3 regions of the Cytobacillus pseudoceanisediminis genome follow, and region 1 is predicted to be linked to each of the others. Evidence: predicted binding sites of a transcription regulator. Region 1 holds the regulator's gene; each other region holds the start of a gene.
What was found. Region 1 encodes LexA, which represses DNA repair genes until DNA is damaged. Its sites were predicted from a motif close to CGAACATATGTTCG; they were not measured.

Region 2: a site for LexA is predicted at 4,071-4,084, ahead of M5V91_RS03870 (YolD-like family protein). Genes of this name have one in related genera too.
Region 3: a site for LexA is predicted at 3,025-3,038, ahead of M5V91_RS01010 (YqzH family protein). Genes of this name have one in related genera too.

The regions. Positions count from the first base shown of each region.
Region 1 is NZ_CP097349.1:2,065,157-2,072,835, forward strand. It holds gene tkt (transketolase) at 1-1,443, opposite strand, end outside; gene M5V91_RS11105 (DUF896 domain-containing protein) at 1,673-1,906, opposite strand; gene M5V91_RS11110 (YneB family resolvase-like protein) at 2,050-2,697, opposite strand; gene yneA (cell division suppressor protein YneA) at 2,707-3,039, opposite strand; gene lexA (transcriptional repressor LexA) at 3,195-3,818, shown strand; gene M5V91_RS11125 (DUF4257 domain-containing protein) at 4,103-4,387, shown strand; gene M5V91_RS30440 (CBO0543 family protein) at 5,212-5,634, opposite strand; gene M5V91_RS11130 (CBO0543 family protein) at 5,676-6,167, opposite strand; gene M5V91_RS11135 (HNH endonuclease) at 6,289-6,519, opposite strand; gene glnA (type I glutamate--ammonia ligase) at 6,990-7,679, opposite strand, start outside.
Region 2 is NZ_CP097349.1:704,936-712,614, forward strand. It holds gene M5V91_RS03850 (prolyl 4-hydroxylase family protein) at 500-1,147, shown strand; gene M5V91_RS03855 (2OG-Fe(II) oxygenase) at 1,149-1,349, shown strand; gene M5V91_RS03860 (DUF1450 domain-containing protein) at 1,386-1,655, shown strand; gene M5V91_RS03865 (FUSC family protein) at 1,787-3,967, opposite strand; gene M5V91_RS03870 (YolD-like family protein) at 4,109-4,447, shown strand; gene M5V91_RS03875 (tetratricopeptide repeat protein) at 4,554-5,045, shown strand; gene M5V91_RS03880 (GNAT family N-acetyltransferase) at 5,472-6,230, shown strand; gene M5V91_RS03885 (YhbD family protein) at 6,430-7,053, shown strand; gene M5V91_RS03890 (polymer-forming cytoskeletal protein) at 7,073-7,679, shown strand, end outside.
Region 3 is NZ_CP097349.1:180,639-188,317, reverse strand. It holds gene M5V91_RS01035 (hypothetical protein) at 1-188, opposite strand, end outside; gene M5V91_RS01030 (iron-sulfur cluster biosynthesis family protein) at 379-705, opposite strand; gene M5V91_RS01025 (CDGSH iron-sulfur domain-containing protein) at 820-1,038, shown strand; gene M5V91_RS01020 (YolD-like family protein) at 1,295-1,630, opposite strand; partial or broken gene M5V91_RS01015 (Y-family DNA polymerase) at 1,644-2,899, opposite strand; gene M5V91_RS01010 (YqzH family protein) at 3,152-3,346, shown strand; partial or broken gene M5V91_RS01005 (SDR family NAD(P)-dependent oxidoreductase) at 3,384-4,177, opposite strand; gene M5V91_RS01000 (MBL fold metallo-hydrolase) at 4,179-5,153, opposite strand; T-box leader at 5,514-5,762, shown strand; partial or broken gene proC (pyrroline-5-carboxylate reductase) at 5,829-6,657, shown strand; gene M5V91_RS00990 (glycosyltransferase family 2 protein) at 6,726-7,388, shown strand; gene M5V91_RS00985 (hypothetical protein) at 7,340-7,679, shown strand, end outside.

The DNA.
Region 1 (7,679 bases):
AGCAAGCTGTTCTACAGGCTCATGTGTAGGTCCGTCTTCACCTACAGCGATACTGTCATGTGTGAATACATACGTAACAGGCAGGTTCATAAGTGCAGCCAGACGGATTGCCGGGCGCAAGTAATCAGAGAACACGAAGAATGTTCCGCCGAATACTTTTAATCCGCCGTGAAGGGCCATACCATTAAGTGCAGCACCCATTGCAAATTCACGTACACCAAACCAGATGTTGCGGCCGTCAAATGACTCAGCTGTAAAGTCGCCTGTACCTTTAATCATTGTTTTGTTGGAGCCTGCAAGGTCTGCAGAACCGCCAAAGAAGGAAGGCAGGTTTTGTGCGATTGCATTTAGCACTTCTCCGGAAGAAGCACGGCTTGCAAGGCTCTTTCCTTCTTCATAAACAGGGATGTCTTTATCCCAGCCTTCTGAAAGCTCGCCATTGATTGCCTGCTCCAGCTGTTTTCCTAACTCAGGATGCGCTTCTTTATACTGTGCAAAAAGGTCTTCCCATTCCTGCTGCTTCTTAGAGCCGCTTTCTACAACCTGCTGCTTGAAGTGATCATATACTTCCTGAGGAACATGGAAATCTTCTTCGAAAGTCCACTTATAGGCTTCTTTCGTTAATTTCAATTCATCAGCACCCAGTGGAGCGCCGTGAACATCAGATTTACCTGATTTGTTTGGAGAACCGTAGCCAATGACTGTTTTAACCTCAATCATTGTTGGTCGGTTTTCATCCTGCTTCGCTTCCTCAATTGCTTTTGCAATTTCGTGAAGATCATTGCCGTCTTCTACGCGGATATACTGCCAGCCGTATGACTTGAATCGCTGTTCAACACTTTCAGAGAAAGACTTATCAAGGTCACCATCAAGTGAGATATCATTTGAATCATATAGAACAACCAGTCTTCCAAGCTTTAAGTGGCCAGCAAGGGAAGCAGCTTCAGCCGAAACGCCTTCCATAAGGTCTCCGTCACCGCAGATGCTGTATGTATAGTGGTCAACAACATTGAAGTTGTCTTTGTTGTATGTTGCAGCCAGGTGGCGTTCAGCCATTGCCATACCAACAGCCATTGCAATACCTTGACCTAATGGGCCTGTTGTTGCGTCAACACCTGGAGTATGGCCATATTCAGGGTGACCTGGCGTCTTGCTTCCCCACTGTCTGAACTCTTTAATGTCATTCATGGAAACATCATAGCCAGAAAGATGAAGAAGGCTGTATAAAAGCATGGAGCCATGTCCAGCAGAAAGGACGAAACGGTCACGGTTGAACCATTCAGGATTTTTCGGGTTATGGTTCATGAAGCGTGTCCAAAGCGTATAAGCCATTGGCGCTGCACCCATCGGCATCCCCGGATGGCCGGAATTCGCCTTTTCAATGGCGTCGATTGATAAAGTACGAATGGAACTGATGGATAGTTCATCTGTGTGATTAAACATTCAATACATCCTTTCGAGTAGTAATTCTTTACTCTTTTAATATTATCGGGTGTCCTTTTTTTCACAACCAATAGGGTCAGGAAAAGGACAAAAAAGCCGGTTTGTTACTATATTGACACAAAAAGACCCGGCGTATGTAAAAAAAGCGGAGATAGCCGGTAATAGAAGTCATCTCCGCTTTCTATTAAAAGAAGGAATACAGCATTGTGTATCCCTTGCAATTATAATATTAGTGAAGGCGGTTTTTGTTTTGGAAGTCTTTTAGCTTTTTTGGAGTTACGTCATTTCCTTTCGGGTCAACGATTGTAACACCTTTAAGCGTGTTCAGCATGCCAGAGCGAAAAGTCTCCAAATACTCTTTACGGAGAGAAGTCTGTTCTTTTGCTTCTGCTTCTGTTAAACCTGATTCCTTTGCCTTCTTTGCCAGTTCATTAATTCGGGCAAGTTTTTGTTTTGGCAGCATATATTAAAGCTCCTTTATATCAAAAGTTTACCTTTGGATATTCTGATAGAAGTTTTTATTATACAATAGCTTCAGATATGGAACAATACTGAAACTCAACTGCCATCATACTAAAAAAGAACACTTTTGACAAGAAAAGTGCTCTATTCAGCAAGTGATTCCATATACTCTTTATACCTTCTGTGGACTGTTGCTTTTGAGATATTATAGCCAAAGCCTCTGAGTGTTGCAGCAATCTCTGCAAATGTTAACTCGTTTTTCCTTAGCCGGACAATTTCCTCTATCGGCACCTCTATTCTTTCCCTGCCGCCATTTGTTCCCTGATTGCTTAAGTTCTTCTCGGGGCGGTATCCCTTATCAACAGCCCGCTGCATGCCGCGTCTAATTTTGATGTTATGAAGCTTTCTCTGATATTCTTCTACCATCCCAACAATGTTCAGCACCATCGAATCTGATTCCGAAAGCTCGAGCTGGCCGTTATTCGAAATGCTGTACAGCTGAACTTCTTCCTTTAGGATGCAATGGAGTATCGCTATCTTTGCATTACCCCGCCCCAGCCTGGTTTCATCCTGAATGAGGACAACCTTGATATCCTTTTCTTTAATTAAGTCTAAAAGCTCCAATATACCGTCTCTTTCAAGGTCATATCCACTGGCCTGTTCGCGTATCACCTTGACTACTTCAAAATCATGCTTTTTCGCCAGATTCACCAGCTCTTCTTCCTGTCTTGAAAGGGACGTTTCCTGAGTATCCTTTGTTGTACTAACCCTGCAGTAAATAATTGCTTTCATAACTTCTCCTTATTCGTAAAAGTCTGAACTGGCAAGCTCTTTATAAGGCTCGTCATCCAGTGCTTTTACTGGAATAACAATTTCATCGCCCGGAAAAATCCTGCCTGCCGCTATCTCATTATTTTGTTCGACCCAATTAATAAATTGATCTGTAGACAGCGAATGTTCAGCCGAAAAACTCTCAGCAATTTCCCATAAAGAGTCACCTTCTGCAACAGTGACTTTCATAAACTTTTCCGTATCAGGTGTCTCTATCTGAATGAGCATAATAAACGATGCTGTCAGGCTTAAAACGAAGAGAATAATAGCATAAGAATATGATTTCCACAATTTTTTCAGCATGATATACCACCTCTAAAAGAATGTATGTTCGCATTTGATGTTTTTATTATAGACCGAACATTTGTTTTGTGTCAATAAAAATTCGAACTTATGTTTGTATCATATGGTAATTGATGCTATAATTGAGACAACAAAAACATACGAGGTGCGTAAAGATGGTGAAATTATCAAAAAGGCAGCAAGATATATTAGAGTTTATTAAAGAGGAAGTTAAATTGAGAGGCTATCCGCCTTCTGTAAGGGAAATCGGGGAAGCAGTCGGCCTGGCTTCAAGCTCAACAGTTCACGGCCATCTCGCCCGTCTTGAAAGCAAAGGGCTGATCCGCAGAGATCCTACTAAACCGCGCGCCATTGAAATTTTAGATCTGGACGAGTCTTCTCACATCCCTAAGGTCAGTGCAGTCAATGTTCCGATCGTCGGTAAAGTAACTGCAGGGCAGCCGATAACAGCCATTGAAAATGTTGAAGAATACTTCCCTCTTCCAGAAAGAATGGCACCAGCTGATGAGCATGTATTCATGCTTGAAATCATGGGGGAAAGTATGATTGAAGCCGGAATCCTTGATGGCGACTATGTCATCGTCAAACAGCAGAGCACTGCTAATAATGGAGATATCGTGGTTGCCATGACAGAGGAAGATGAAGCAACTGTCAAAAGATTCTTTAAAGAAAAAGACTATATCCGGCTTCAGCCGGAAAACTCTACAATGGAACCTATCATCCTTCGAAATGTTTCCATCCTTGGCAAAGTTATAGGTGTATACCGCCATATGCATTAATAGAATGATAAAAAGCAGGCAGCCACTGCCTGCTTTTTATTTTTCCAATTTTAAGAAGGTTATCAGTTCCTATTACCTGATGCTATTAGCGAAATCATACGAAAGTAACTGATACCTTTTCTGTTGGTACTAAGTTGCAGTCATGTATGACTATTTTATTATTCAGAAAATTCGGTATTTTTATGCATATTATTTTATAGCCACTTTCTATATAATGGTAATACACCGAGAATCAACCTAAGGTCGCTTGTCCAAAATCTCGACTTTAGGAGTGTGAAGAAAAAATGTTTTTGAACATTACCTTCGCTTTGTTGATTGGTGGGCTGGTCGGTGTCGTTGGACATATTCGGAAAGAAGGCAAAATGGTAAAACCCAGAAGGACAAAAAAATTCATCTATCTGGGGGTCTTTGAAGAAGTAATCATGGGGGCTTTAGCGGCTGTTTTTTTGGTCGTATCTTCAGATCCTGACTCTGCCTTAAAGGTAGTGCTCCTTGCGGTAATTGCAGGATTTGGAGGAGATGCACTGCTGACATGTCTCGATTTCCTAAAGATCAGACATAAAGAATAGAGAGATGCAGGGAAATACAAATTAGTTAAAACCTCGTTCACTTAGAAACGGGGTTTTTGTATTTTAGCTATGTAAAAACCCCTGCTCATGCAAACAGAGTGTTTTCGAATTTTTAAAGTAATTGCTCATGTAGTGTTCGTTGCTCCAAGGGATGTACCTGCGTACGAAACATAAATACTAATCCTTGCCGTTAGAAATCCTCTTTAACTATTTTTTCAAAACTGCTCCTTCTGCTGAACCAATGGGCAATTAAGTATAGTGAAACTAAGATAAAAAAGGAATAAGCAAAGGCCCAAAGGATTTTTTTATATAAGTGCAGCATTGGTGTTTTATATCTTTCACAAACCCTTGAAAACAGGACTAAACCGGCTAGCAACCATATTTATTCTTATCTTAGCTTTAGGGAATATTGTGACTGGCTTTATACCAGCAGATATAAATCTATTTTGGCATTCAATAGCAGCTCAACTTGACATGATAACTGTTTTGCCCGGTCTTTGGCTATACGCAAAATCTTTAGAAATTGGAAAACGCTGGACTCAATACTGTTTAGTTACATTACTAGTCATAGTCACACTCAATATGTTAATAATTTTCATCCCTATGCACGCCGGTCTATTGCAAAGGTTATTCTATTTAGTGATTTTCATATGGGGCACTGTACTGGCGTTTATTTTAAGTAAATGATTTGTTGCCACGCCTTTATCGCCTGAGCTCTTAATTCTTATTCTTAATTTACGCCCCCTGCCTTGGTTAAATTAGTCGTCTAACACAGAATCCTTACTCTTAATATTTCTCGGGGGGAACCTAGATATTTCAACTCGTTACACCAGACCTTTTTTAAACCAAAATATATATATCTTTACAACATAAAGAAGAATCATGTTGGTAATTAATCCAAAGAACCAGTTCCAGTGAATATAGTGATACAATGAACTAAATTTTTCGAGAAGATAGGAGTAAGTTGTTATCCCCATTGAAAATAGTAAGTAGTACAAAAATGTTCTTCTTGTCCCTTTTTCTTTTGGATAAAAAAGTATAAAAAACACCGCAATTGTAGGATAAACAATATAATGCAATGAAAAGCTCATATTTGTCGCTTTATTAAATTCTCTATACGGAAACTCAACTAATCCAAATACCAATTGTATATATTCATGTATCCATGCTATTGCTTGAACAAGTATAAAGGTTATCCAAGCTAACCTTTTACTTTCGGTTGGGATGTATCTTAACAACAAGTACAATGATAAAATCTACGAACATATTAAAATCAGGACTTCTCTGGTCATTTTAAGTCCACCAAAATTAATCTTTTAGAAAACCATCGATAAAATTTATCATTTATATATAGAGAAATCATTACTGTTACTAGTGTCCAATACCATTTCCATTCGTGGTACTCAACCAGTTTGGTTTTAGATTCTAATACAGCCTCTAAGAAGGTAAAAAATCCAGCAAAGAAAACATAATACAATAGTGAGCCAAACCCTTTTTTCTTCCTTGGAAAATACAAACTAAAAATAATGGCGACTACCGGGAATAGGAAGAACTCAAAGGAAAAACTAGTCCTATTATATAAATTTGCCTTAGGGTACAATTGAATCGGATATTCAATCCAACCCATTTCTACTGCTATTAAACCGGCTGGCCATGTAATGACCTGCAGAAATAAAAAGATAACCCACGCTTCTCTAACCTTGTCTCTCGGCACTAGAAGCTTGAGGCACATGATACTTAGTATTAATACCCCCAATATAATCCATCTTTCAAGATTCATTTAAGTCACCTTTCATTGGAATTATTTAATACTATTTGTTCACATAATTTAAAAAATCGATACTTAAAATTTCATCATGCTGCCATTTGTTTGGCTTCATATTTTTGAAGTCTGGGCCATGTTATTTGTTATGGCAATCGACACAAACAGTATCCATGTTATCTTCACCAAACGCTAAGTCTGGATGAAGCTCGAGCTCCTTGATATGGTGAACAAGCAACTGGATCTTCCTGCCCTTACCACTCTCACTGTATTCATTTGTTTCAATGCTTAAGCGCCCCTTCCGTTTACATTCCTGGCATTCATAGTTATCACGCTTCTTGATTACTACTCGTAGCTTCTTCCATTCCACACTGTTATAAAACTACTCATAATGTTGCCTGAAAATTACGATTATTTTTGGGAAGGTATAAATTTGGTTTCTTTTTACATCATTTTAGGAATCCATGTTACTTTAATAATTGATGCCCTTAATTTTGGAAATTTGGTATAATTCAGAAAAAGGTGTGATAAGAGTGTCACTTGCCTATTTGCTAACTTTTATTCCTCTTTTGATTATTGGTACGATAATTTCAAGATTTGAAAACCTCTCAGCTAATGCAAGGGTTTTTCTTCCCATATTACTTGTAATTCCAATTTATTACTTAATAACTAAGATTCCTGGAACCGATTATAGAATTAAAAAAGGTTACGGAATTACATCGATAGGCTTGATTGTTGTATTTTTTTCTTACTATGAACTAAGGTTCTTGTGGTAATTTTTTAAATAATTTACCCGAAAACAAAGACCCCTCAACACCAATGGTGTCAAGGGTTTACTTTTTAATACATGCTCAGGTACTGCTCGCGCTCCCATGGATGCACTTGCGTACGGAACATATCCCACTCAATTTCTTTCGCTTCAATGAAGTGTTCGAAGATATGGTCGCCTAGTGCGGATACGATGACTTCATCCTTCTTAAGCTCATCAAGGGCAGCAGCCAATGTAGCCGGAAGATCCTTGATGCCTTCTTCTTCACGTTCCTGCTTGTTCATTACATAGATGTTGCGGTCTACAGGTGCCGGTGGAGTCAATTTGTTCTTGATTCCGTCAAGACCAGCTTTTAGAAGTACAGCCATAGCAAGATATGGGTTAGCAGCAGGGTCAACGCTGCGAACTTCAACACGTGTGCTTACACCGCGTGAAGCCGGGATACGGATAAGCGGTGAACGGTTTTGAGCAGACCATGCAACATAGCAAGGTGCTTCATAACCAGGAACCAAGCGCTTATAAGAGTTAACGATTGGGTTTGTTACAGCAGTAAATGCTGTCGCATGGTTAATGATACCTGCGATAAAGTGGCGAGCATCTTCACTTAATTGAAGATCGCTTGTTTCGTTGAAGAATGCATTTTTGCCATCCTTAAATAATGAAACATTACAGTGCATACCTGATCCGTTAACACCGAACAGCGGTTTTGGCATGAATGTCGCGTGCAGGCCGTGCTTGCGGGCAATTGTTTTAACAACAAG
Region 2 (7,679 bases), 1.4 Mb from region 1:
TATCCTGTTTTTTTGTGAAGGTCATGAAGCCCAAAATGAGAACAGCGCTGAGAAACAGTCGCCATGAAGGCTCCATGAACCCGAAAAGTCGTGAAGCGAGAAGAAAACAGTCGCCATGAAAGCTTCATGAAGCCGAAAAGTCGTGAAGCGAGAAGAAAACAGTCGCCATGAAAGCTTCATGAAGCCGAAAAGTCGTGGAGCGAGAAGAAAACGATCGCCATGAGGCAGTCATGAAGCCGAAAAAGAGAGCAGCGGTAAGAAAACGGTCGCCATGAGGCAGTGATGAAGCCGAAAATGGGAGCAGCGCCGAGAAAACTGTTGCCATGAATCTATAAGAATTTAAAACGGCACTCTAAAGAGAATCAGTTTATATGCAAATTTGAACTATCTGAGTTACCAGGTAAATCGATTCAGTTCATTCATTAATAATAGTATAATAAAATACATATATTTCTATATCTGGCTAACGGATGTTTTCATTGAGTCATACAGGGGGAAGATGATGACGAAGATTATGCAGATATCAGATGAACTAAAGGATTGGATTGTGGGTGCGCTAAAAAGTGATGTGAGTCCGATTGCGCTTGCGAACGCTTTGATTAAGAAGGGTTTCGATAACCGGTTTGCATATGAGACTTTATTTAAAATTGTTGGAAATGAAGCAATTAAGACGACAGAAGGGCAGCAGATTCGATATACTTATGAAGTCCCCAAAATAGGCAGGAAGGGGAATATCCTTCATACGAGTGATAAGGACGTAAAAGTGCTTTCCAGAAATGAAAAGCCATTTGTGCTCCATTTGGATCAGGTGCTCAGCTCAGAAGAATGTGATGAGCTTATCAGTCTTTCAAGGAGCCGGCTGCAGCCATCCCTGGTGGTGGATAGGGGTTCTGGAGAAGAACGGGCGGGTTCAGGAAGGACAAGCAAGAGCATGGCTTTCCGGCTTAAAGAAAATGAACTGGTCGAAAGAATCGAAACGAGGATTGCTGAATTGACCGGTTATCCTGCAGAAAATGGTGAAGGCCTTCAGATCTTAAACTATGGATTGGGTGAAGAATATAAGCCTCACTTTGATTTCTTTCCCCCACATGGCGGATGCCAGCAAAGGCGGACAGAGGGTTGGAACGTTCCTCATCTATTTGAATGATGTGGAGGATGGCGGTGAAACGGTCTTTTCTAAAGCTGGACTTTCATTTGTTCCCAAAAAGGGAGCGGCCATTTACTTCCATTATGGCAATGCTCAGGGTCAGCTGGACCGATTGTCAGTCCATAGCAGTGTGCCTGTAAGAAAGGGAGAAAAATGGGCTGCTACCAAATGGATTAGGGAAAGCAATATATATTGCCATTAGAGTTTTTAAAGAATAATCAGAAGGAAGTTTGATCAGGTGAAACTCATCAACAAACTATTCTCAAAGCAAAAAACGGCTTCGATTGAATTTTGTCAGCGGAATCTGGATGAATTTTTAAAAGAAGAGAGTTTGGCTGCATTTAATCAATTTCTGAGCCAGAAGAATATTAACTATAAAGAATACGAATGCCAGAGCAGATGCAAAGAATGCAGGCAATCACCTTATGCCCTGGTGGACGGGAAGCTGATTGCAGCGGAGAGTTCGGATGAATTATTGATAAAATTGAAAGAAGAAGTAAAGAAATAAAAGGAATCGGAGCAATCCGATTCCTTTTTTCATACTCTTTTTTTGATGTACATTGAGAATGTGAATGTGCAAATTAATCTAGTATTGATCCTGAAATAGCATCTCCCTATTCATATAAAAGAGAAGGAGGATTATTGCTCCTTCCCTGCACCAAGATCTTCTGCCAATTCCATAATCGCTTTATTGATTCTCCAGACGAAATAAAGGTGATGAATCAAATCACGCTGGGATTGCTGCCTTGCTGGTGCCAATCGTTCAATTTGTTCCCTTTCATTTTCAAGACTATACACAAGCATGCCGTCTCCGCTATCTTTAATCAAATCCATTAATGTCTCAATATTTAATTCAAGCTTTTCTTCAATCCTTATGAAAACATCGACCAGCTCATCGGGATAGTCGAATCCTTTTCGGTAGGAGGAAGCCACAAGGTGTCTTGCATAATAGTTGATGGCTGAAAATAGTGTAATCCATCTGTTAACGTCAGCATGGCGCGGGGATCCGGGTTTTTTTATCAGAGATTGTGCTTCAACGTTTATGGTTTTAAGTTTTTGATCCAATAAGAAGCCTTTGCCTGAAAGCTCCTTAACGTTCACATCTTCCCGGAAGCTTCTCACATACTCAGTGACATACGGTTTCAGTTCTTGTAAGTAGTCATTTAAGGTATCCGCCACTTTTTCCTTCGTTTTCTTTGGGAAAATAAATAAGGAAACTCCGAATGCAATGCCGGCACCGGCAATTGTATCGATTACCCTTGCACTGATAAGGGAAAATGTAATTCCTCCAAGTAAAAGGTCATACATAAAAGCAACCAGCATCGTTATAAACATGCTCATTAACGTATAGGAGACCTCAAACAAATAAAAGGCGAAAAAAACCGCTGCAAAAATCAGCGTTATTTCCAGGACGGAATGGCCGCTGACCACTCTTGCAAGTGTAAATCCAATTACTGCTCCAATAATTGTTCCAACCGACCGCTGAAAACCTTTCGTATAAATGCGCCCGATCGATTCGGTACCGAGCAAAACAATAAAAGCTGTTAAAAGAACCCAATAAGGCTGGTCAGGCGAAAGAATCTGGCCGGCAATGATGGAAATGATTGCAGCAGTCAATGCCTGAAAAGCTTTTTTGGTGGAAGGTTTGATGCCCTTATCTTCTTCAGATGGTTCATCTTCAGTGTCGCCTTCAGCTGCCTCTTCAGATAATTTAATCTCATTGTCTTTCATTTTATGAAGTGCCTGCTGTATGGTTATGCCGCCCTCGATGACATGGTTCGCAATGGACTCGATCCGCCTGATCAGAAACAGCCATCCTGCAGGTTTGTCTTCCCGGCTGAACAAATCAATAATAAGCAGGCGGAGGGCCTGAACAGCAAGCTCTGCTTCACGCAGATTTTGTTCTTCATATTGTTGGGCAAGAACTTCAGCATCGCGAAGAGAACGGGTTACCCAAACCAGGAGTTTTCTCAGCTCATCAATTTCAAGGGCATTTGCTTTTTTTAAGCTTCTAATTGAGTCTGTCAGTGTTTCAATCAGCATACCTGCATCAAATATATATAACCTCAGCTGAGTAGAGGTCAGCCCAGGCCATAATTTTTGAACATCTTCATCATTTATATACTCCGAAACCATGACAGCATAATCCCTGAGCTTCAGCACGTTTCTCCCCAATTCCTCCCGCTGCTGAGGAGTCATTTCCTTGGCTTGCATCCCCTCAATTAAGAGATTGAACGTAAAATTACTTTGGAAATGAAAGGAGCGAATGCTTCTTTTCAGGTTTTTCGCGGTGTCCTGAAAAAGGATGAAATTGAACAGGAAAGCATACGCGATCCCAATCCAAATGCCGAAGTAGAAGGATGGAAGCTGACTGCCTGATAGTTTTAAAATAGACGCGAAATAAAGTGTCATGAATGCAATCATGCATAGAGAAAAATACCGCACTCCAAAGCGGGTCAAATAAAAGCTTAAGAAGATTAACAGAACCATTGCAATATCGATAAAGACCGTGCTTCCCGCCAATAGGGAACCGCTCGATACCCCTGCCATGGCTGAAAGTCCAAGCAGGCCAGTTGTGAGCATTTTACCTTTTTTGGAGTCATCCATGACAATCATGATGCCAAGCATGCCTGCCATTCCGGACACTATCGCCGGAGTGAGAGCGGCATCAGCACCAGCCAATTGCATGATGAACAAAGTCGTAAAGACTGAAGCCATTAAACTTAAAGTGGCCCGTCCTGCTTTTTGAAATCGGATAAGCCCGGGATCGGATGCCAGCAAACGTCCGAGCCACCGGTGTTTTATAGGAAACTGCTTCATTGTTTCACCAATCTTTTCAGAGAGTTAAAGATTATTTTACCACTCGTACTTTTATTATCCAAATGAACCAGCTTGAGATTTTGTGCTTTACAGGTTTAAAAACAGAACAAATGTTCTATAATAAGAATGGAGGGATTTACTATGCCGCTAAAAGACAGAGGGAAAATAAAATGGCAGCCAGCCCACTTCATGCCGGAACACCGGGCGATGCTAAGAAAATTGGAAACTGAACAAATGGCACAGGACAAGCCGCTTATAGATGAATATGAATTGGAGGACTATGAAAACAAAATTCACTATGCAATGGAATATGCCTTCTTTCTAATAGTAAAAGTCTGGCGGGAGGGATTATTCCACGAATATACAGGGAGGGTAAACAGGCTGGACGGCATCGGCAGAAAAATTTATCTGGAATTGGAAGATGGGTTTCTTGAGAAGGTCATGTTTGATGAAATAGCTTCGGTTGAAGTGAAAGAATAGTGCAGCGAGACATAATTCAATTTTTGCAGAAAAGTTAAAGCTTTACCATACCCATTATTTGCAATTTTTAGATATAATAGAAAGAAAGCGGTGATCGGAGGTACATATGAGCACGGACTTAGAAAAAGCGATTGTACTTCGCAATCTCGGGAAATACAAAGATTCCAGCCTTCTGCTTGTGAAATTGGCTGAAGAGTATCCCCTAAACCCAGTGATTCATTATCATTGTGCCTGGAGTTTTGACGTTCTAGGGGAGGAATCGAAAGCTGTTTCTCATTATGAAAAAGCGATCGAACTTGGGCTGCCTGAATCTGATCTGCCAGGTGCCATTTTGGGTCTTGGGAGCACATACCGGACTCTTGGGGAATATGAAAAATCAAAGATGGTGTTCGAGAAAGGAATCTCCCAGTTTCCGGCTAATCGTGCAATCCAGGTGTTTTATTCCATGACGCTCCATAATTTAGGCCAGCACAGCGAGGCAATGGAGATGCTCCTAAAGTGTGTGGCCGAAACTTCTGATGACCCGGAAGTTTTGCAATATAAAAAAGCAATTACTTTTTATGCAGACAAACTTGATGAAATATTTGATAAAGATTAGAAAAAGGATTTCCCAAAATACATGATATGACGGCGGAGAATAATTCAAACATCTCTGATTTATTAGAGGTAATTTTAATGAATGGTTAATTGCTATAATAGATGATCTTAAAAGGTCAGACGGCGGCCGTATCCTTTATCCATTCGATGAAAGAGACTGCTATCTTCAAAATGGAGTCTCTTATATATCTGCAGGTGCCAAAAGCGGAAAATGACCGTAGTTTCCTCCAATTTGATAAGTGGAAGAGTATGAAAAGAAGGTTTCCAAGGTTATTTCTCAACATGGCCGGAATTTCCTGTGTGCTTATGATAACAGCAGTACCCTTTGAATTAAAGAATAATTAATACGCTGCCATGATCTGCTTATTACAGATAAAGAATATAAATTTTTGCAAAACTAAAGTGTTTGCTATATTAGGAGAAGCCGATGGAAAAAATCACTTTTAATAATATCCATAAACCGGGACACACAGTACTGGAAAATGAACTTTTTATTCACAACCATAACCCTGACATGCTCCTTCAGTATGACAGCAACTTTATTGCTTTTAAAAGAATGCCTTCTGTTCAAGAGTTTGAGGAGGCACATCAATATTTAAGAACTTTTCATCAAAAATATGGCCAAAAGCATGTAAGATTTTATTTTCCTGATGACGAGGAGCTTACCGGAGAACTTCTGGCCAGCTTTGAGAAGGATGTTGATTTTACGGTTGGTTATTTAGAATTATTTGCGATTCATCCAGCTGATTTTCCTGATGTTCAGGAAAAGGATGAAATTACTGTCGAAAATGTTACGGATGAAACATGGAATGATTATCTGGAATTTCAGCATGAGCAGGATTCGGTTTACGGGATTAATTATGCCGAGAAAAAGAAAGGTCAGCATTTAAGGAATTTTAACGATGAAAGGATTAAGCAGTTCATTGCATATTATAAAGGGAAAGCTGCCGGATCAGTAGATGTAATTATCAAGGAATACACAGCTGAAATTGATGGATTGATGGTCCATGAGGATTTTCAGAAAAAGGGCATCGGCAGGCGCCTGCAGAAATGCGTGATGGATCAGTTTCAGGATAAAACCATCATACTTATTGCAGATGGAGAAGATACTCCAAAGGAAATGTACCGCAGGCAAAATTATCAGTATCTTGGAAAGCAGTATAACCTATTAAAAATATACGAATGAAGAGAAGCCTGGTTCTATAGAGAGCCAGGTCTTTTTGTTTAAATAGAACACTGTTTTATAAAGGGGAGTTCATCCTGGATTGATTTCATGGTGTAAAATCGGGATTTTGTCGAAAAACCTCGGAAAAAAATGAATAATACAATATTCTTAACGTAACAGTGTTATGTTACAATCATACCATCGGAAAGGAGACCTGGAATTGAGCGATGAATTAATTTCAAAAAAAGAAGTCCTTGATTTAACTGGAATTTCTTATGGGCAGCTTTATCGGTGGAAAAGGAAAAGCCTGATACCGGAGGATTGGTTTGTCAGAAAATCAACTTTTACAGGGCAGGAGACATTTTTCCCAAAAGAGAAAATTCTGGAGCGAGTCGATAAAATACAAAAGATGAAGGATAGCCTTTCACTGGATGAGCTGGCAGATTTGTTTTCCTTGAATGCTTCGAATCTGAAGCTGACAAAGGAAAGCCTGATTGCTAAAGGGATAGCTTCTGAACCGGTTATGAATATCTTTCTCGAGACACAGGGAGAGCTTAACGAATTCAATTACCATGAGATTTTGAAGCTTTATATCCTTTCCATCCTGCTTGAATCCGGAGATATCCATATCGAGGAAGGGAAAATGCTTCTTCAGTTATTGAGTGATCATCAAAGTATCCTGCAGCAGCCAAAAGCTGTTATCTGCTTTATTCGCAAACTTGGAATGTCCAGCTGCCTGATTTCGGTTAACGGGGAACAAGTCCTGCTTGAAAAAGGAACAAAAGTGGCCGCCACTTTATCGTTAGAACATTGTGCAGAGGAATTAAAATCCAAATTGGTATAGGGGGAATTTTGCTGTGAATATGAAAACACTAGGGAACTTAATAATTAATGGAGTGGGATCGTCTAATGGAGGTACATATCAGAAGGTTGAATTAAATGGAAAGGGAACGGTAAACAGTGATATTGAATGCGAGAGATTTCATTGTAACGGGACGGGCACTGTCCTTGGAAACATAAAAACTGAAAAGGGAAAGATCAGTGGTGCAGCAAAGATCCATGGAGCTGTTAAAGCTGAATCCCTTGTTATCAATGGCTCTGCCGTCATTTCTGAAGCTGTCAGCTGTCAAAACCTTGAAGTCGCCGGAAGATCCACTATCGGAGGCTCTGTAAAATGCGAAGTAATCGCTGTGAATGGGAAAGTAACTATTGAAGGGGACTGTGAAGCGGAGGTCTTCCGTGCTGAAGGGACATTTTCAGTAGATGGTTTACTGAACGCTGAAACTATTGATATTAAGCTTTTTGGAGACAGTAAAGCGAAAGAAATCGGCGGCAGAAAAATTAAAGTGACACAGCATAGAGAAACCCTATTAAAATTAATCAAATCCATTTTTCCCTTGAAACTGGAGGCGGATTTAATTGAAGGGGATGACATCGAACTCGAAGGCACAGCAGCTCTTGTCGTAAGAG
Region 3 (7,679 bases), 1.9 Mb from region 1:
ACCTCGTTTTGTCCATCATTCTGCTGCGTTAAATACAGCAGTATGACTCCATCTTTTACTTTTTCTTTATGTAAGACTTCTTTTACGTTGAATGGAATTCCATCATCAATCGCCTGGCCCATTGTTGCTGTACTGCACCCTGACAGCATCAGGAAAGCTGCCGCCAGCAAAAATAACTTCTGCTTCATTCGAATCTCCCCCATCAGCACTCTCTCTTCACCAATAATGACAAAACATCTTTGTTATTGTTATTCTATTTAGCCTGTAACCTTTTACTAATATATTAAAACCTTATTTTCCAGAATTTTGGAAGGGTATTTTTACCTATGTAACCTATTAAAAAAGACCGCCTTCCCTCAGCGGCCGCCTGCTACATCATTATTTTGTTTTATCAATAAAGCTCATCCTAGGGTTTAAATACTGATTTGGGCTTTTTAACTGAAAGCAATTTGCTTTCACTGAAAAGTCTATTGTTAAATCGTCATCCAAAAATACTTCCTTTGATTTTTCCGCATATATGCTGCCAGCGTTCGTTTTAATTTCCCTGTCATCTTCATCCAGGTCATTAACAAGCCAGAGAGCCGTTACCCCGCTTACTACACAGCCGCAGCCATCTATATCATACTTTAGTTTTATGAATCCATCTTTGCCGGCAATCCGTTCGGACAATTTTTCAGCCGCCAATTCAGTTAATGCAATTTCCATGTTTAAAACTACCTCCCCTTTGCATATGCTGTATTTTAACACAGATAGGAATAACATGCTTCTGAAAGAGACAGTTGCTTATTCAGCCACCAAAATGTGAAAGGATGATTGGATATGTCAAAGGCGCAGATTAAAGTAATGGATAATGGATCGCTGCGTGTAACAGGTGATGTAGAGTTAATTGATATGGATGGCAATAAATTTGAAACAAAACAAACCTTCTCCCTTTGCCGCTGCGGGAGGTCCCAAAAAATCCCATTTTGTGACGGCACTCATAAAGGAACTTTCCAATCCTGTGTCCGTGCGGAGAAAGCTCTCGACGACAAGCAATAAGGGTGGAAAACGGGGACAGTCATCCCCGTTTTTTTCATTTTTTATTCCTGCGGGTGTTGCTCTTTCATCCTGTACAATCCCCTGTAGCATTTCCCGGTCCCTGTCCGTACTGTCTTCTCCTGCCCCTGGTGCGATATTAGCCATCGGCAGCTGTTCCAGTTCTTTTCCTCTAGGCATATTTCTTACACCCCCTGCTGTTAAGGTGCTTCCCGCGCCCAAAAACTACCCGTTTTAAATTCATCCAGTTCAGACAGCTCTATTCTTCCGTGAACCGCGCATCCGCTATAGCGTTAATGGAAATACGGTGAATCTCCCCAAATCGATCAACAATATGAAGCTTTTGGCCAAGTTCATCCCAGTAATGGATGCTCCCGATGACCAGTTCATAATTTCTGCCCCTGTAATGAGTAAGTGTAACGCTTTTTTGAAATTCCATTGCCTCCGAAAGAATTTCATTCATATATTCAAATTTCTGCTCATCCAATTCCCGCTTTTGCTCGTACGTATCTTCCTCTGCCCAGTCTCTCAAGAGCTTTACATGTTCCGGCAGCATCATAGAAGTCCATTTTATTCTGCCCCGATCGCGAATCATGAGCTGACCCCTTTTACATCTTATGGCCGCCAACCAATGTCGCACGGTGCTTGGCGGTTCCTGCGCTTGTATAAGAGACGGCTCTTAGCAAAGCTCCTCCTCCAAACTTGGAGCGGATCCGGTCCACTGTGTAGCCGAGCTCCCTTTTTTCCAGCCATCCAAATCGAACAGATTCAGCTGCATTTCGCTGTCATCCGTAATATTGCCGAGGGAAATGGAAATCTGACGCACTGTTTTGCCCTCATAATTCTCGTCAAAAAGCTCGAGGCAAACGCGATAAAGATCCATCGTAATATTGGTTGGCTGGTCAACTGTCCTTGAGCGGTAAAAGCCTCCTCCAAATTCATCCTGGCTGTAGCCAAGGCCAAAACTGATGGTCCTTCCGGCTTTGCGGTGGCTGCGGGCCCTTCTTGCCACTTCCTCACACATCTCAAGGACCACATGCTTAATTTCCTTTTCCTCTTTATAATCCCTCAGTAAAATCTGGCTTTTCCCAAAGCTGATCTGCCCTTCCATGATCGGTGCCCCTATTTCCGACAGATCAATACCCCATGCATGGTGATAGAGCTGATTGCCCATAATCCCAAACTTTTTTCAAGCTTAGCCAGATCATAGCGGGCAAGCTGTCCAACTGTAAAAATCCCCATTCCATTCAATGTCTTTTCAACACGGCGGCCGATGCCCCACATTTCCCTTAAAGGGGATACATTCCACAGCTTTGCTTTCACATCTTCGTACGTCCATTCAGCAACCCCCTTTTTTCGCCTCAAGATCCAGGCAGAGCTTTGACATAAGCAAATTAGGCCCTATTCCTATGGCACAGGGGAGCTGAAATTCCCGTTCAATATCATCTTTTATTTTCCAGGCAATTGTCTGGGCATCACCCCAGAGATGCACTGCACCGTCTACTTTTATAAAACTTTCATCGACACTGTAGGTATGGATGGCTTCCTTGGGGACATAACGGTTAAACACCCTGGTGATTTCAGTGGAGATTCTTAAATAAGTCGCCATTTTCGGCTCCTCAATTCTAATGCGCGGATCATTTGGAACCTCAAAAAGCCGGGCCCCTGTCTTTATCCCAAACTCTTTTTTCATTCGCGGAGAGGCAGCCAGAACAACGCTGCCCTTCCGTTCCACATTCCCGGCAATTACAAGATAGCAATCAAGAGGATCCAGACCAAGCATGACAGCAGAACAGCTTGCATAAAAGCTCTTCATATCAACACACAAAATCTGATTATTCGGCATTGCGCTGTAATCAACCATGACATCGACATCCTCCTTCAGAAAAGCGCAAGGCGCCGTACCTGCTTATGCTGGCCGGCAGCTCCTGAATCCAATAAAAACAAACAAGAACATCCGTTCTATATATGTATACCCATTATATTAAGCGAATATGCGTTCGGTTTCAATGGAAATTTTACGCGTTTTTTCTTAAAACAGGTTCTTTTGCCAGGTGCCGATATTACCAGAAGCCAGTATAATCAGCTTGAGGTGCAAAAATAATGAACAAAAAAAATGATATATAAAATGGTTCAAAACTGTTTAAAGCAATATAACGAGGACAGCCATTCCATTTCGTTTGAGAGCAGGGAATTTGCAGAGATATTCAATAAAGTAATAGAGGAGAAAAATAAAGAAGCAGACAGCGAGCTGCATGAAATAGTAAATGATGTGGTATACGGGTATATTACTGGTTCACCATATTTTTGAATGAAAAAGAAGCCAAAGCGATTGCTCCGGCTTCTTTTCATTTCTGATTGAATGCACGCTTTCCAATTTTTTCGAAAAGCCCTGGAAAAAGTGTATAGACGATGCTTCCCGCATTCATCCACCGAGGAAGATTAATTTCCCTGACCGGCCGGAGCATTGCATTAACTACCTTGAGCGCAACATATTCGGGCTTAAGCATAAATTTGCTGACATTTTTCACATATGTGCCTTTTTCATCGGCAATATTGAAGAAGTTTGTCTCAATCGGTCCGGGATTAACAGCAGTCACAAAGACATTGCTGTCAGCCAGCTCCATCCGAAGGCTGTTCGTATAGCCAAGAACAGCATGCTTGGTTGCGGAATAGACACTGGATTTCGGTGTGGCAATTTTGCCCGCCTGTGAGGCGATGTTGATAATATGGCCGCTCCTCTGCTTCCTCATCACCGGCAGCACCATGCTGGTGCAAGCCATTAAACCAACTACATTTACATCAAACATTCCCTTTATTTCTTCAACGTTTGCTTCATGCGCTTCCCGGAAAACGCCGAACCCGGCATTATTCACAAGAACATCTATATGATCAAACCGGGCAAGTACCTCGGAAAAAACAGCCGAGACCTCGTCAGTGTCCGAAACATCAAGTTTATGTATGTAAACATCCACTGAAAAACGCCTAAGCAAATCTGCCTGCAGTTCCTGCAATTTGTCAAAACTGCGGGCAAGAAGGACAAGGTTCGCTCCCTCTCGGCACAAAGGACAGCCATCTGGGCCCCGATCCCTCCGGATGCACCTGTAATAATCACATTTTTATTCTTTAATCTGTCTGACAAATCAAACCACCTCTTTTGATGCGGAATACAAGAATGCTTCCTCCTCTTTATTTATATAAATCTCTCCTATTGAATGTAAATAGTCAAGCTGAGCAACCGTTTCGGAAATCGTCAGGGAAAGCTCCTTCTCATAAACTTTCGGAAAAAGGCGGCGGCACACTTCAAAAACAGTGAGCGATTCGGACTCGAGCCATGCCTTTACTTTCATTGCCCGCTCATGCTGCCGGCCAAGCCTTTCGTTTATTAACTCATTCACATTTGTAATATCCTCGCCATGTCCAGAGTAAAAAAGGGATATTGGAAGCTGCTGCAGCTTTTTCAGCGACTCATTATACTGAATCTGCGGCTTTGGCCGTTCCGTATTGCCGGGAAGCGGCGGCTCCAGGATGGGATTAGGAGAAATGTGTGCAAGCAAATGGTCTCCTCCAAGAAATACACCATCTTTCTCCCTGAACAGACCTATATGGCTCTGTGCATGCCCGGGTGTCTCCATTACCGTCCAATCGTCCAGCCCTTCAGGCTGCCTGCCTTCCTCCAGTTCGCCCGTCAGAGTACGATTGCAGGAATAGCGCAGAGTCTTTTTCATCTTATTTATAAAGGAAAAATAACTTTCAGGAATCCCAAATTCATTGAACAGTTTTATGTAAAATTCATCATGAAATTTTAGAAATTGGTCCGTCCGGGACAGCCACCTTTGGTTAACCCGGTGCCCGAACACATCGAGATTATCAGGGAAAAAGTCAAGCAGCCCGGCATGATCGGGATGATGATGTGTGAGGACAACCTGTTCAAAATCACCGGGAGTTAAATTCAGCTCTTTAAGCTGGGATTTTAAGGCTTCCCATGCTTCATCCGTTTTAGGGCCGGCATCAACAAGAGTCAGCTTTTCCCCTTTCACTGCATATACATTAACGTCACCGACAGGAAAAGGTGTCGGGATAACAAGCTTTGCAATTCCATTCTTCCAATTTGCCATTTTAACAATCCCCCTAAATCACTATATTTAAATAAAATAAAGCTGTTTTTTTATATACTTCCGCAGGCCATCCAAGTCATACAGTCCATATGCCCTTTAGATAAACCAACTTGTTTTACCCTTAAAATATCAGCATTTGCCATGCGTACAAATTACCGAAATTCCATAACATAATTTAGAAATCTTCATATATAAAAATAAGTGTACCGTTCTTTTTATCAATTGTCATTATTTTCACATAACTTTTGCACATTATTAATATTTTATAGGAAAATACTGCTTGACAAATAAGCGTGTCTTCTTGCATAATCACAATTAAAATTTGATTTCACAAACCAAGCTGCACTATTGGACAGCAGGAAAATAGCGATGAATAAGATTAGTAAATGGAAAACGGCGAAAGAGAGTGAAGCTCAGCGGCTGAAAGGCTTCACAGTCCACTTGACCATTGAACCTGCCTTATGAGCTGTTAGGAAAACCTAAACGCACCCCCGGCGTTATCGGGATCGAGATGCCTTTTCAAAGACAGCGGATGCAGCAGGCATGCTGCACTCAGAAGGAAAGGCAATGAAGGTGGTACCGCGGAAGCATAGTCTTTTCGTCCTTTACTGGATGGAAAGGCTTTTTTATTTTAGTCAGCCGGCATTTGGATCAATAAAGGAGGAATAACAGCAAATGAAAAAATTAGTTATTGTTGGAGCAGGATCAATGGCAGAAGCGTTAATATCAGGAATGATTGAAAGCCGGCTCATAACCGGCAGCAATATTTGGGTCACAAACAAATGCAGCAGGGAAAAGCTGCAATCCATGCAAAAAGCCTATGGCGTTCAGGCAACTTATAATCACAGTGAACTGTTCAGGGGGCTGAAACGGTTATTTTAGCGATGAAGCCAAAAGATGCAGCGGATGCCATTACTCTAATAAAACCTTATTTACAGGAAGATATGCTGATCATTTCTGTTCTGGCAGGCGTTTCAATCGAAAGCATTGAACTATTGGCGGAAAAAAGCTGCCAGTCGTGAGAGCCATGCCGAATACATCGGCAGCCGTCGGAAAGTCAGCGAGCGCCTTATCGGCTAATGAAAGAGTGACCAAAGAACAGATGGAAGCAGTAAGAGGCATTTTTGATACAGTGGGAAAGTCAGCGTTTGTTGAGGAACGTCAGCTCGATGCCGTGACAGGTCTGTCAGGCAGCGGACCAGCGTATATTTATTATCTTGCAGAAGCCATGGAAAAAAGCGCGGAAGAAATCGGGCTCGAAAAGGAGATGGCGAAAGAATTCATCATCCAAACCCTCATCGGGGCAGCCGAAATGCTGGCCAGGTCGGCCAAGGATCCTCAGCAGCTTAGGAAGGAAGTAACAAGCCCCGGCGGCACCACAGAAGCAGGTGTAAAAGTGCTTGAAGCAAACGGGGTGCAGCGAGCCTTTATTGAATGCATCAAGGAAGCGACAGCCCAATCCAGACGGCTTGGCCAAAGCTTCAGCAGCACAGTGAAAATTTAACTGGGGCATCTCCCCTGTAATTACGTCTTCTTATTGCAAACTATGAAAAAAGGATGAGAAACACGCAAATGCTCACTATTCTATTAAGCGCAAGCCTCCTTGTATGGATTGCAGTACTAATTGATGCCGTTCTGGGACTAAAAAGCCTGGACCGCCTTGAAGATAGCAATACGATGACTGATGGCCCTCTTCTTTCTATCATAACAGCGGCAAGGAATGAAGAAGCCAGGCTTGAGGAGAGCTTAAAAACCCAGCTGCAGCAAAGCTATAAACGCATTGAATGGATATTGGTCAATGATCGTTCAACCGACAGCACAGGAAGCATCATGGACCGCCTCCAGAAAAGTGATTCAAGGGTTAAGTGTATCGATATCAAGACTCTTCCCAGTGGATGGCTTGGAAAAAACCATGCCCTTTACATGGGATATTTGGAGTCATCAGGGGAATTAATTTTGTTCACAGATGCTGATGTATTATTTAAAAAGGACGCCCTCAGCAGGGCGGTTCATTATTTTAGTAAGAATGACCTTGACCATTTAACCGCGGCACCGAGCTTGATGGGAAGGAGTTTCTGGCTCAACACGTTCATTGCTTTTTTCTTTTCGGTTTTTCCTATTATAAACGCCCCTGGCTGGCGAACAATCAACGTTCCAAAACCGGCATTGGCATTGGGGCATTTAACATGGTATCCAGGCAATCCTATGAAGCAATCGGAACACATAAAGCAATAAGAATGCGGCCTGATGATGATTTAATGCTTGGAATGAAAATAAAACAAAATGGCCTCAAACAGAAATTTGCAACGGCGATGAACCTGATTGAAGTTGAATGGTATGAAAGCTTAAAAGAGGCCTTCAAAGGATTGGAGAAAAATACTTTTGCAGGCCTTCATTACCGGGTTAGCATGGTTCTGTTTGCAATTGCCGGCACATTCATTTCTCAGGTGCTTCCCTTTATCACAATTTTTTCAGCCGAAAAAGTTATTTTCAGTTTAAGCCTTGTAAACATCATTTTTTTAGCAG